DNA from 2 places in the Streptomyces sp. NPDC001530 genome. Region 2 is predicted to be linked to the other one. Evidence: riboswitches for the same ligand, from Rfam matches in the RefSeq annotation. Region 2 holds a riboswitch; the other holds the start of a gene.
The links. Region 2 has a riboswitch for cobalamin ahead of ACFY0T_RS28885 (CbtB-domain containing protein). Riboswitches for the same ligand answer to the same signal wherever they lie in the genome.

Region 1 (4,955 bases), on a different contig from region 2:
CAGGGCACCCCGGCCGCACGGGAGGAGGCGGCTCCTGGGGAAGCCGCGACGGCCGCTCGCTCCCCGTGGCAGTATCTGGGCTCCATGAGTGCGTCCCTGGCGGTACGGAGCTTGCGCGCGGCGGTGTTCGCCGTGCTGTGTGTGCTGCTGGCCGCCGGGGGACACGCGCTGGCGACGGGGGAGGCACCGCCGCTCTCGGCGGACGGCGCCGGGTTCCTGGTCGTCTTCGCGGTCGGCTGTCTGCTGGGCGGCCGGGAGCGGTCCCTACTGGGGATCGGCGGCGGAATGCTGGCCGCGCAGGCCGGACTCCACCTAGGGTTCGAGGCTGCCCGGCCGCGCATGGCGATGACCATGCACGGGGCGCACATGATGCACCCGCACGCACACGCCATGACGCCCCACGCCACGGCCGCGCATGTGGCCGCCGCGCTGCTCGCCACCTGGTGGCTGCGGCGTGGCGAGGCCGCGCTGTGGTCCCTGCTGCGCTGGGCCGTGGCGCTCGTGCCGGGGCTCGCGGCGTGGTGGCGGGTGCGGACGGGACCGTCGCACGCACGGGCGCGCTGGGACGTCGTATGCCGGAACGCCGGTGAGCCGCGGCCGCTGCGGCAGGTGCTGCTGCGGCACGCCGTCTCCCGTCGGGGACCGCCGGCAGGGCTCGCGTACACGCCCTGACCGCATCAACACCAGTACGGAGTTCCCCTGATGTCCCCGATACGCACCACCCTGCGCCGAGCCGGCCTTGTAACCGCCCTCACCACGGCCGGAGTCCTGGCCGCCGCGGGCGCGGCGTTCGCGCATGTGACGGTCCACCCCGAGAGCTACGCCAAGGGCGCCACGGACGGCGTCCTGACCTTCCGTGTCCCCAATGAGGAGGACACCGCCAGCACCACGAAGGTGCAGGTCTTCCTGCCCACCGACCACCCGGTCCTGGGTGTCCTGGTCACTCCGCAGGACGGCTGGACCGCGAAGGTGACGACCACCAAGCTCAAGACGCCCGTCAAGACGGACGACGGCACGATCACCGACGCCGTCTCCGAGATCACCTGGACCGGCGGCCGGATCCGCCACGGCGAGTACCAGGACTTCAATGTCGCGTTCGGTCAACTGCCGGACGACACCGATCAGCTGAGCTTCAAGACGCTGCAGACCTACTCGGACGGCAATGTCGTCCGCTGGATCGAGGAGACGCCGAAGGGCGGCGAGGAGCCGGAGAACCCGGCGCCGGTGCTCACGCTGACCGCCAAGGCCGCGGGGGAGGACTCTTCCGACGACTCTTCCGGGAAGTCCTCCCCCGCGGCCTCGTCGTCGGGCTCGGGGTCGGCTGCCAAGAACTCGGCCGCGAGCGACAAGAGCAGTGACTCAACCGCTCGTGGTCTGGGCATCGCGGGCCTGGTCGTGGGCGTCCTCGGCCTGGTCGCGGCCGGATTCGCCCTCGCGCGCGGCCGCGGCGCCCGCTCCTAGCCGCTGTTCGGCTGCCGCCCCGCCGGTCTCCACTTCCGTCGGCGAGGCGGCAGCCCACCGCTGCTCGACCTTGGCCAGCCGCCAGTACGCGATGGCCGCGGCCCAGACGACCACGAACAGGCCGACGATGATGTACCCGACGTTGTCCAGATCGAGCCCCGCGATCCAGCCGGTCACGTCGTCGCGCAAATCGAGCTTCTCGTGCAGGACGTCCACCAGCTCGATCGTGCCGATGAAGAAGGCCACCGCGATGGACAGACCGGTGATGGTGAGGTTGTAGAAGACCTTGCGCACGGGGTTGGAGAAAGCCCACTGGTAGGCGAAGTTCATGAACGTGCCGTCCAGCGTGTCGAACAGGCTCATCCCCGCCGCGAACAGCAGCGGCAGGCACAGGATCGCGTACCAGGGCAGCCCGGCCGCCGCGCCGCTGCCCGCCATCACCATCAGCGTGACCTCGGTGGCGGTGTCGAAGCCGAGCCCGAAGAGGAAGCCCAGCGGGAACATCTGCCCGGGTCGCGTGATGGACTTCGTGAAGCGGCCGAGGATGCGGTTCATGAACCCCCGGGAATCCAGGTGCTGTTCGAGCTCCGCCTCGTCGTACGTACCCGCGCGCATCGCCCGGAAGACCCGCAGGATGCCGATCAGCGCGACGAGGTTGAGGGCGGCGATGAGGTAGAGGAAGGACCCGGAGACCGTCGTGCCCATGACTCCGAGTACCTGGTGCGTACGGGAGTCCTCGTTCATGATCCGCCCGGCCAGCTGGGTGCCGCCGGCGATGAGCGCGGCGAGCACGACCACCACGCTGGAGTGGCCGAGCGCGAACCAGAAGCCCACCGACACCGGCCGCTTGCCGTCGGCCATCAGTTTGCGCGTGGTGTTGTCGATCGCGGCGATGTGGTCCGCGTCGAAGGCGTGCCGCATGCCCAGGGTGTAGGCGGTCACGCCCAGGCCGATGCCGAAGGCCTTGGATCCGACCTCGTAGTGCTCCGGCACGACGAGCAGGAACAGGATGCCGAACGCGATGACATGCAGCGCGGCGATCACGGCCAGGAGTACGGCGGTTCGGACGGTGTCCTCGCGCCGCCAGCGGAACCCGGTGGCGGGTGGGGACGACTGCGTGGGCAGGCTCATGCGGTCACGCTCCAGCACCTCGTGGATCAGTTCGTGAGATGCCGTGGCCGGTCTCCTGGCATGGGGGTCCCCCCTGCTCGAGCGAAGCCGAGAGCTTGGGGGAAGGGTCGACGTGCCCGCCCCTGCCTTCCCGGCCTAGCGGCCAGTGGCGCCACCCGACGGCGGCACGGGACGGGAACTCCCCGATCACAGTGGCGAGGGCCGCTCCGGTCTGGGCCCCTGAGGGGCCGTCACCGGTCTTCCCGAGCACCACGGCCCGCTCACCGTATGGGTGGCGGGGGTCCCCTGCAAAGCTGCACAGCTGCGCAGGTATGGAAGATCACATACGCCGCCGGTGCGACGGTGCTCCGGAGTGTCCGGCGGCCGCCTGCGAAGATGACCCCCATGCACCTCGTCCCCGCCGAGCGCCCCGACCGCCGGACCATCGACGGCCACCGGGTCTGCGACGCCGTTGCCGCCATCGGTGAGCCCGGGCACGTACGCACCTGGGCCGACCGCTTCTCCCTCCTCGCCGACCCGCGTCGCCTCGCCCTTCTCCTGGCCCTGCACCGGGCCGGTCCCCTCGCCGTCTCCGACCTCGCCATCGCGACCGGCATGAACGACCCCGCCGTGTCCCAGGCTCTGCGGCTGCTCCGCACCGCCGGGGTGGTCGAGGGCGACAAGGACGGGCGGGTCGTGCGCTACCGGGTGACCGACGGCCCGACCGCCGAACTTCTCGAACACTGCGTGTCCGACGCGGGCTGAGCCGTCCCTGGCTGACGGGTCGGATGGGACCCGGAAGGCGTGAAGGGCACGGAAAGGGTGCGGCCCCGGACGCCTGGGGGCGGGCCGGGGCCGCGGGCTCACGGAGTCACCGTGCTGCGGTCACTCACTGTTGAGTTGCCAAGGTGCCGTGTTGTTCAGTCCTGCGCCGACGCCTTCTTCTTGCGGACGAAGAGCACCGCCGCGCCGCCGATCACCACGAGGGCGATGGCGATGCCCGCGATGATCGGGGTCGCGCTGGAGCCGCCGGTCTCGGCGAGGTCGGTGCCTCCGGTGGAGGTGCCGCCCACCGTCGCCGGGCTCGGCTCACTGACCGTCTGGGTGGTGATGTCCTTCGCGCCGCCCTGGGTCTTGCAGTCGAGCACGCCCTTGAAGCGCTTCGTGAAGCCGTTCGGACCGTTGATCGTGAAGTCGTACGCCTGGTCCTCTTGCAGCGGGATGGTCACCGTCTGGGACTTGCCCGCCTCGATGGTGTGCTGGATCCCCATCAGCTCGAAGGTGAACGCCTCGTCGCCCTCGTTGGCCGCCGTGATGTCCACGCCGCCCTCGGCGCAGTTCTTCTCCGCGGACAGGGCCGGTATCGCGCCCTCCTCCGCCCAGTTCGCGGTCGCCGTCGCGGACACCGTCGACTCGCTGGAACCCGCGAGGATCTGCGTCTGGCTGCGGGTCTCCGAGGTGAAGGCGCGGCCGACCGGCACGGTGGTGGACGCCTGCACGGTCAGCGAGGCCGAACCGTCCGCCGTGTCCTTCGGCACGTCGAAGTAGAGCCGGCCGCCATCGACCGCGGAGGTGATCGCCTTGCCGTTCTTGTCGACGATCTTCACCCCGCCGGCGGTGGCGTCCGAGGGCGGCGTCACTGTCACGCTGTCCGCGTTCGTGTGCACCGTGACCGGGCCGAGCTTCTCGCCGGCGTGACCGGAGACCGCGGCCGGGTCGAGGGTCAGCGAGGCCTTGGGCTCCGCCAGGTTCCGCGCGCTCTTCTGCAGATAGTCCGCGAGCTTCTCCGCCTGCGGGTCCACCGCGTCCACGTCGGCGCCGTCCGAGTACCGCCAGATGGCCACCTGAGTGCCGGCTGCCGCGTCCTGCTCGGTGAGGCTGCCGACGCCGGCTTTCTTGGCGAGCGCCGCGAGGTCGTTCACCTGCGGGTAGGAGTTCTGCAGGATCCAGCGGATCTTGCCCGCGTCCTTGTTGCCGCTGAGCGACGTGCCGCTCCAGGGGGTCTCCTGGTACTTGGCGTCCCGCTGCGTCGGGTTGTGGATGTCGATGCAGTAGGTCTGCAGCGTGCCGCCGTTGTCGACGGACATCTCGAACAACCCCGCGGACACCCACGAGTCCTCGCCGTTGTCATGGATGACCGCGGACCCGTACGTCTTCAGGTCACCTATGGTGGCGGTCGCACCACCCAGGCTCTGCGGGGTCTCGTCGGCGACGGCCGTACCGGCGGCGGCGATCGCCCCCGCGGCGACGAGCCCTGACACCAACGTCGCGGCGGCGAGGCGGGTGGCCCCTCGCCTGCGCGCGGACAACGCAGAGAACGAAGAAAACACAGAATTCCCCTTCGCGCAGGACCCGTTGACATGGGGGGACGGTCCCGCCAGCAG
Region 2 (4,955 bases):
CGGGGTTTGACACGATTCCCCCCGGTTACCCGCGCGTTGTGACATCAACAACTTCCCAGCAGGAGCTCTTCCGGTTCCTGGAGGACCGCTTCGTCTGCGCCCAGGCCTGTACCGAATGCGCCCGGGCGTGCGCGCTGCGCGCGAGCCTCATGGATCCCGACGGGCCGAAGGAACAGCATCTCGTACGCCGCAAGGGCGTCTTGTGCGCGGAAGTGTGCGACGCGACCTGCCTCGTACTGTCCGAGCAGCTTCATCTGGACGAGAACGGCATCCGCGCACAGGTGGAGTGGTGCCGCGCCATCTGTCTGGAGTGCGCGCAGGTCTTCGACGGGTACGCGGGCGCGGAGGACGGAGCGAAGGCGTGCCGTGCCTGCGCGCAGGCGTGCACGGATTTCCTCGCCACCCTGGGCTCGGGTTCGTAGCCACCTCGGCCCAGGGCGGGACGCGGGTCAGGCCGGCTCGCCGAGCGGGCGTCCGGCGCGCACGTTCCAGCGACCTGCGCGGCCGCTGAACTCGGTGGCGGTCAGGGGCGGCACGTCGACGCGCCAGAAGGCCGCCTCCGGTGCGCCCAACACCCGTACCACCAGGGCCCGTACGACCTCGGGCTCCACCACCGCGACCGTCCGGCCCGAGAGGTGCGAGGCGGTGTCCAGCCACCCCGCCACGCGGTCGCAGAACGCCCGCACCGACTCCCCCTCGTGCGGCGCGGACCCGGGATCGGCCAGCCATCGAGCCACCGCCTCCGGCTCCTTCGCGCTCACCTCCGCCAGGGTCGCCCCGCGCCAGTGACCCACGTCCAGACCGGCCAACTCCGCCACGTCCAGGGCGCTTTCGAGGCCGAGCGCGCCCGCGGTCTCGCGGCATCGCACGGTGGGGGAGACCCACAGCCGTTCCGCGACCGGCACCGCACCCGCTGCCGCGCGCGCGAGCCGCACCCCCGCGGCATCCACCGGACATCCGTCGTCGAAGCGGGCCTCGCGCAGCGCCTCGCTGATCGCCGCTGAGATGAAGATCACTCGGCTCGTCATCCATCCACTTTCGTGAGTTCTCGTCTGCGAAAAACCTTGTGCGGTACGGGAACCGGTGGCGTCCCCGGGGCAAGGGGCGCACGGTGTGGCGCTCCGTGCGCCCTTGGCCGGATCCCGGCTTCGCGGTACGGTCGCGTCGAAATCGACGACGGTTCGGCGGAAGTCCGGTGGAAATCCGGCACGGTCGCGCCACTGTAAACCCAGCACGAGCCACTCCCGCCAGGGGCGGCGAAGGCTGGGCAAGTCAGACCCGCGGCCGTCGTCCTGTGCACCACCGAGATGGGACGCGAGTTCCCCAGGAGGTTCTGCCCCATGGCGCAGTCCGTCGCTCAGCCGACCGCCACCCCCACCGCCGTTCCGGCCAAGCTGCCGATCGGCGCGATCGCCCCCTGGGCGGTCTTCTTCGGCATCCTGATGCTGGTCCTGCTCTACTTCGTCGGCGCCGAACAGGGCGCCACCTCCCTCGTGTCCGGCGAGAACGTCCACGAGTGGGTCCACGACGCCCGCCACCTGCTCGGCTTCCCGTGCCACTGACTGGCGACGAGGAAACGTACGAGCTCATGAACTCAGCAACTGTCAGAAACCTTCTGGTGCGTGGCATGCTCGCGGGTCTCGCCGCGGGCCTGCTCGCCCTGGTCGCCGCCTACTTCCTGGGGGAGCCGCGGGTCGACTCGGCGATCTCCTACGAAGAGGCGCACTCCCACGAGCACGGCATGGAAGCCGTCTCCCGCACGATGCAGTCCACCGGCGGTCTGGCCACCGGTGTGCTCGTCTACGGGGTCGCGTTCGGCGGTATCGCCGCCCTCGCGTACTGCTTCGCGCTCGGCAGGATCGGCCGCTTCGGACCGCGGGCGAGCGCGCTGCTGCTGTCGGCCGCGGGCCTGCTCGCGGTCTACGTCGTGCCGTTCCTGAAGTATCCGGCCAACCCGCCGTCCGTCGGCGACCCCGACACCATCGGCAAGCGCACCACCCTGTACTTCCTGATGATGGTCCTCAGCGTGCTGCTGGCCGTCGCGACCGTGATCCTGGGCAAGCGCCTCGCGCCGCGCCTGGGCAACTGGAACGCCACGATCGCGGCGGGCGCGTTCTTCGGCCTCGCGATCGGCCTCGCGTACGCGTTCCTGCCGGCGGTGAACGAGGTCCCGAAGGACTTCTCCGCCACCCTGCTCTGGCAGTTCCGCCTCGCGGCCCTCGCCATCCAGCTGACCCTGTGGACCGCCTTCGGGCTCGTCTTCGGGTTCCTGGCGGAGCGGGTGCTGGCTCCGCGGCCGGCCACCGGGCGGAAGAAGGAGGTCGCCGCCGAGGCGACTCCCGTCGCCCACTGAGCGGATGAAGAGGGGCGGTCCCGGTCGGCCGGGACCGCCCCTCTCGCATGTCGTCGGCATTCCCAATTACTGAAACACGTTCTACGGTGTGCGCCGTCAGGTCGGCCTTGGGAGCCAGGAGGCGCCGTGCATCTCGAATACACGCCGGAGCAGCAGCGGTTGCGCACCGAACTGCGTGGCTACTTCGCCCAGTTGGTGCCGGACAAGGCCTACGCCCTCCCCCATGGCCCTCAAGGCATGGGAGGTGCCCCCATCGCAGACCCGGCCGCGCAGAAGCGCTTCTACCGCGACACCATCCGCCGCCTCGGCACCGACGGCTGGCTCGGCGTGGGCTGGCCCAAGGAGTACGGCGGGCGCGGGCTGAGCCCCGTGGAGCAGTTCATCTTCTTCGACGAGGCGGCCCAAGCGGGGGTCCCGCTCCCGCTGATGGCCCTGAACACCGTCGGCCCGACGATCATGCAGTTCGGCACGGAGGAGCAGAAGGCGTACTTCCTGCCGAAGATCCTCTCCGGCGAGATCGACTTCGCGATCGGCTACAGCGAGCCCGACGCCGGCACGGACCTGGCCGCGCTCAAGACGAAAGCCGTACGGGAGGGCGACGAGGCCACCGGCCACTACACGGTCAACGGGCAGAAGATCTGGACGACCAACGGCGACACCGCCGACTGGGTGTGGCTCGCCGTCCGCACCGACCCGGACGCCCCGCCGCACAAGGGCATCACCATGCTCCTGGTGCCGACCTCCGACCCCGGCTACTCCTGCACGATCATCAACACCCTCGCCTCGCACGACACCACCGCGAGCTACTACGAGAACATCCGCGTCCCCGTCTCGCGCCGGGTCGGCGAGGAGAACAAGGGCTGGCGGCTGATCACCAACCAGCTCAACCACGAACGCGTCACGCTCGCCGCCCACGGCACCATGGCGATCCGCGCCCTGCACGACGTCCAGCGCTGGGCCATGGAGACCAAGCTCGCCGACGGCCGCCGCGTCATCGACCTCCCCTGGGTGCGCCGCCGCCTGGCCCAGACCCACACCAGGCTCGACGCCATGAAACTGCTCAACTGGCAGATGGTGAACGCCGTCCAGGAAGGCACCCTCACCCCGCAGGACGCCTCCGCCGTCAAGGTGTACGGCTCCGAGGCGCGGCGCGAGGCGTACGCCTGGCTGATGGAGATCGTCGGCGCCCCGGGCGTCCTCAAGGAGGGCTCCGCGGGCGCAGTGCTCCACGGCGAGCTGGAACGCGGCTACCGATCGGCGGTGATCTTCACATTCGGCGGCGGAAACAACGAGATTCAGCGCGAAATCATCTCCTGGATCGGTCTGGGGATGCCGCGGGTCCGGCGTTAGCCTGCTGGTGTGGAGGCCTTTCAGAGGGGTGACCCGGGGATCTTCGGCCCTGCCTCGGTGACCTGGCAGATGCACGGCGACCCCATGATGTGGGTCGCCGGAATCCGTGCGCTCTACCTCCAGGCCCTGCATCCGCGCACGGTGCGCGGCGTCATGCAGAACTCGGACTTCCGGCGCGACGCCTGGGGGCGGCTGATGCGTACCGCGAACTTCGTGGGGACGACGACGTACGGCACCTGCGAAGCCGCCGAGAAGGCGGGCGCCCGGGTGCGGAAGATCCACGGCATGCTCAAGGCCAGCGACCCGGACACGGGGGAGCGGTACCCGATCGACGAACCCGAGCTGCTGCTGTGGGTGCACTGCGCGGAGATCGACTCCTATCTGCACGTGCTGCGCCGCTCGGGGTTCCATCTCACGGACGCACAGGCCGACCGCTACATCGCCGAAAACCGGGTCAGCGCACAGCTGGTGGGGATCGACCCGGCCGACGTGCCGGCCGATCAGGCGGAGCTGGCCGCGTACTTCGAGAAGGTGCTGCCGGAGCTCGCGGCGGGGCCCGAGGCCCGTGACGTGGACGCCTTCCTGATGCGCCCGCCGATCCACCCGTTGCTCCTGCCGGCGCGCGCACTGCTGTGGCGGCGCGTGGCGCATCTGGCGTACGCCTCTCTGCCGCCGTACGCCCACGAGTTGTACGGCAGGGCGGCCCCGTCGCCCGCCGCGGTGACCCTGCGCCTGCGTGTCACGGGCACCTTGCTGCGCTGTATTCCCGCACGTCTGCGCTGGCAACTCCCGCCCAAACACATTCTGCGCGCCATGTCACGGCTCGGCCCCGGCTCGCGCCCGGCACCGTACAAAGTCGGCAGATAACTCGCCATACTGGACGGGCCAGGGGAGGGCGCGGCGAGCAGCGACGGGGGCGATCGCACGAGATGGCGGAGACCAGGCTGATCCAGAGCCGGTACCGACTGCTCGATCTCATCGGGCGTGGCGGCATGGGCGAGGTGTGGCGGGCGCGCGACGAGTCGCTGGGCCGGCAGGTGGCGGTCAAGTGCCTCAAGCCGCTCGGCCCGCACCACGATCAGTCCTTCACGCGCGTTTTGCGGGAGAGGTTTCGGCGCGAGGCCCGGGTGGCCGCCGCCCTGCAGCACCGCGGGGTGACCGTCGTCCATGACTTCGGCGAGTCCGACGGTGTGCTGTATCTGGTGATGGAGCTGCTGGAGGGGCGGAATCTGAGCCAGCTCCTGGAGGACAA

Region 1: it holds a riboswitch for cobalamin, as region 2 does, so the genes downstream of both, ACFY0T_RS15420 (HoxN/HupN/NixA family nickel/cobalt transporter) here and ACFY0T_RS28885 (CbtB-domain containing protein) in region 2, are expected to answer to the same signal.

The regions. Positions count from the first base shown of each region.
Region 1 is NZ_JBIAVS010000007.1:70,942-75,896, reverse strand. Features, by position in the region: gene ACFY0T_RS15430 (hypothetical protein) at 85-672, shown strand; gene ACFY0T_RS15425 (YcnI family protein) at 703-1,461, shown strand; gene ACFY0T_RS15420 (HoxN/HupN/NixA family nickel/cobalt transporter) at 1,360-2,592, opposite strand; cobalamin riboswitch at 2,620-2,861, opposite strand; gene ACFY0T_RS15415 (winged helix-turn-helix domain-containing protein) at 2,977-3,336, shown strand; gene ACFY0T_RS15410 (Cys-Gln thioester bond-forming surface protein) at 3,492-4,901, opposite strand.
Region 2 is NZ_JBIAVS010000014.1:228,004-232,958, reverse strand. Features, by position in the region: gene ACFY0T_RS28895 (ferredoxin) at 39-422, shown strand; gene ACFY0T_RS28890 (histidine phosphatase family protein) at 450-1,028, opposite strand; cobalamin riboswitch at 1,143-1,301, shown strand; gene ACFY0T_RS28885 (CbtB-domain containing protein) at 1,341-1,562, shown strand; gene ACFY0T_RS28880 (CbtA family protein) at 1,589-2,353, shown strand; gene ACFY0T_RS28875 (acyl-CoA dehydrogenase family protein) at 2,480-3,703, shown strand; gene ACFY0T_RS28870 (oxygenase MpaB family protein) at 3,773-4,570, shown strand; gene ACFY0T_RS28865 (tetratricopeptide repeat protein) at 4,633-4,955, shown strand, end outside.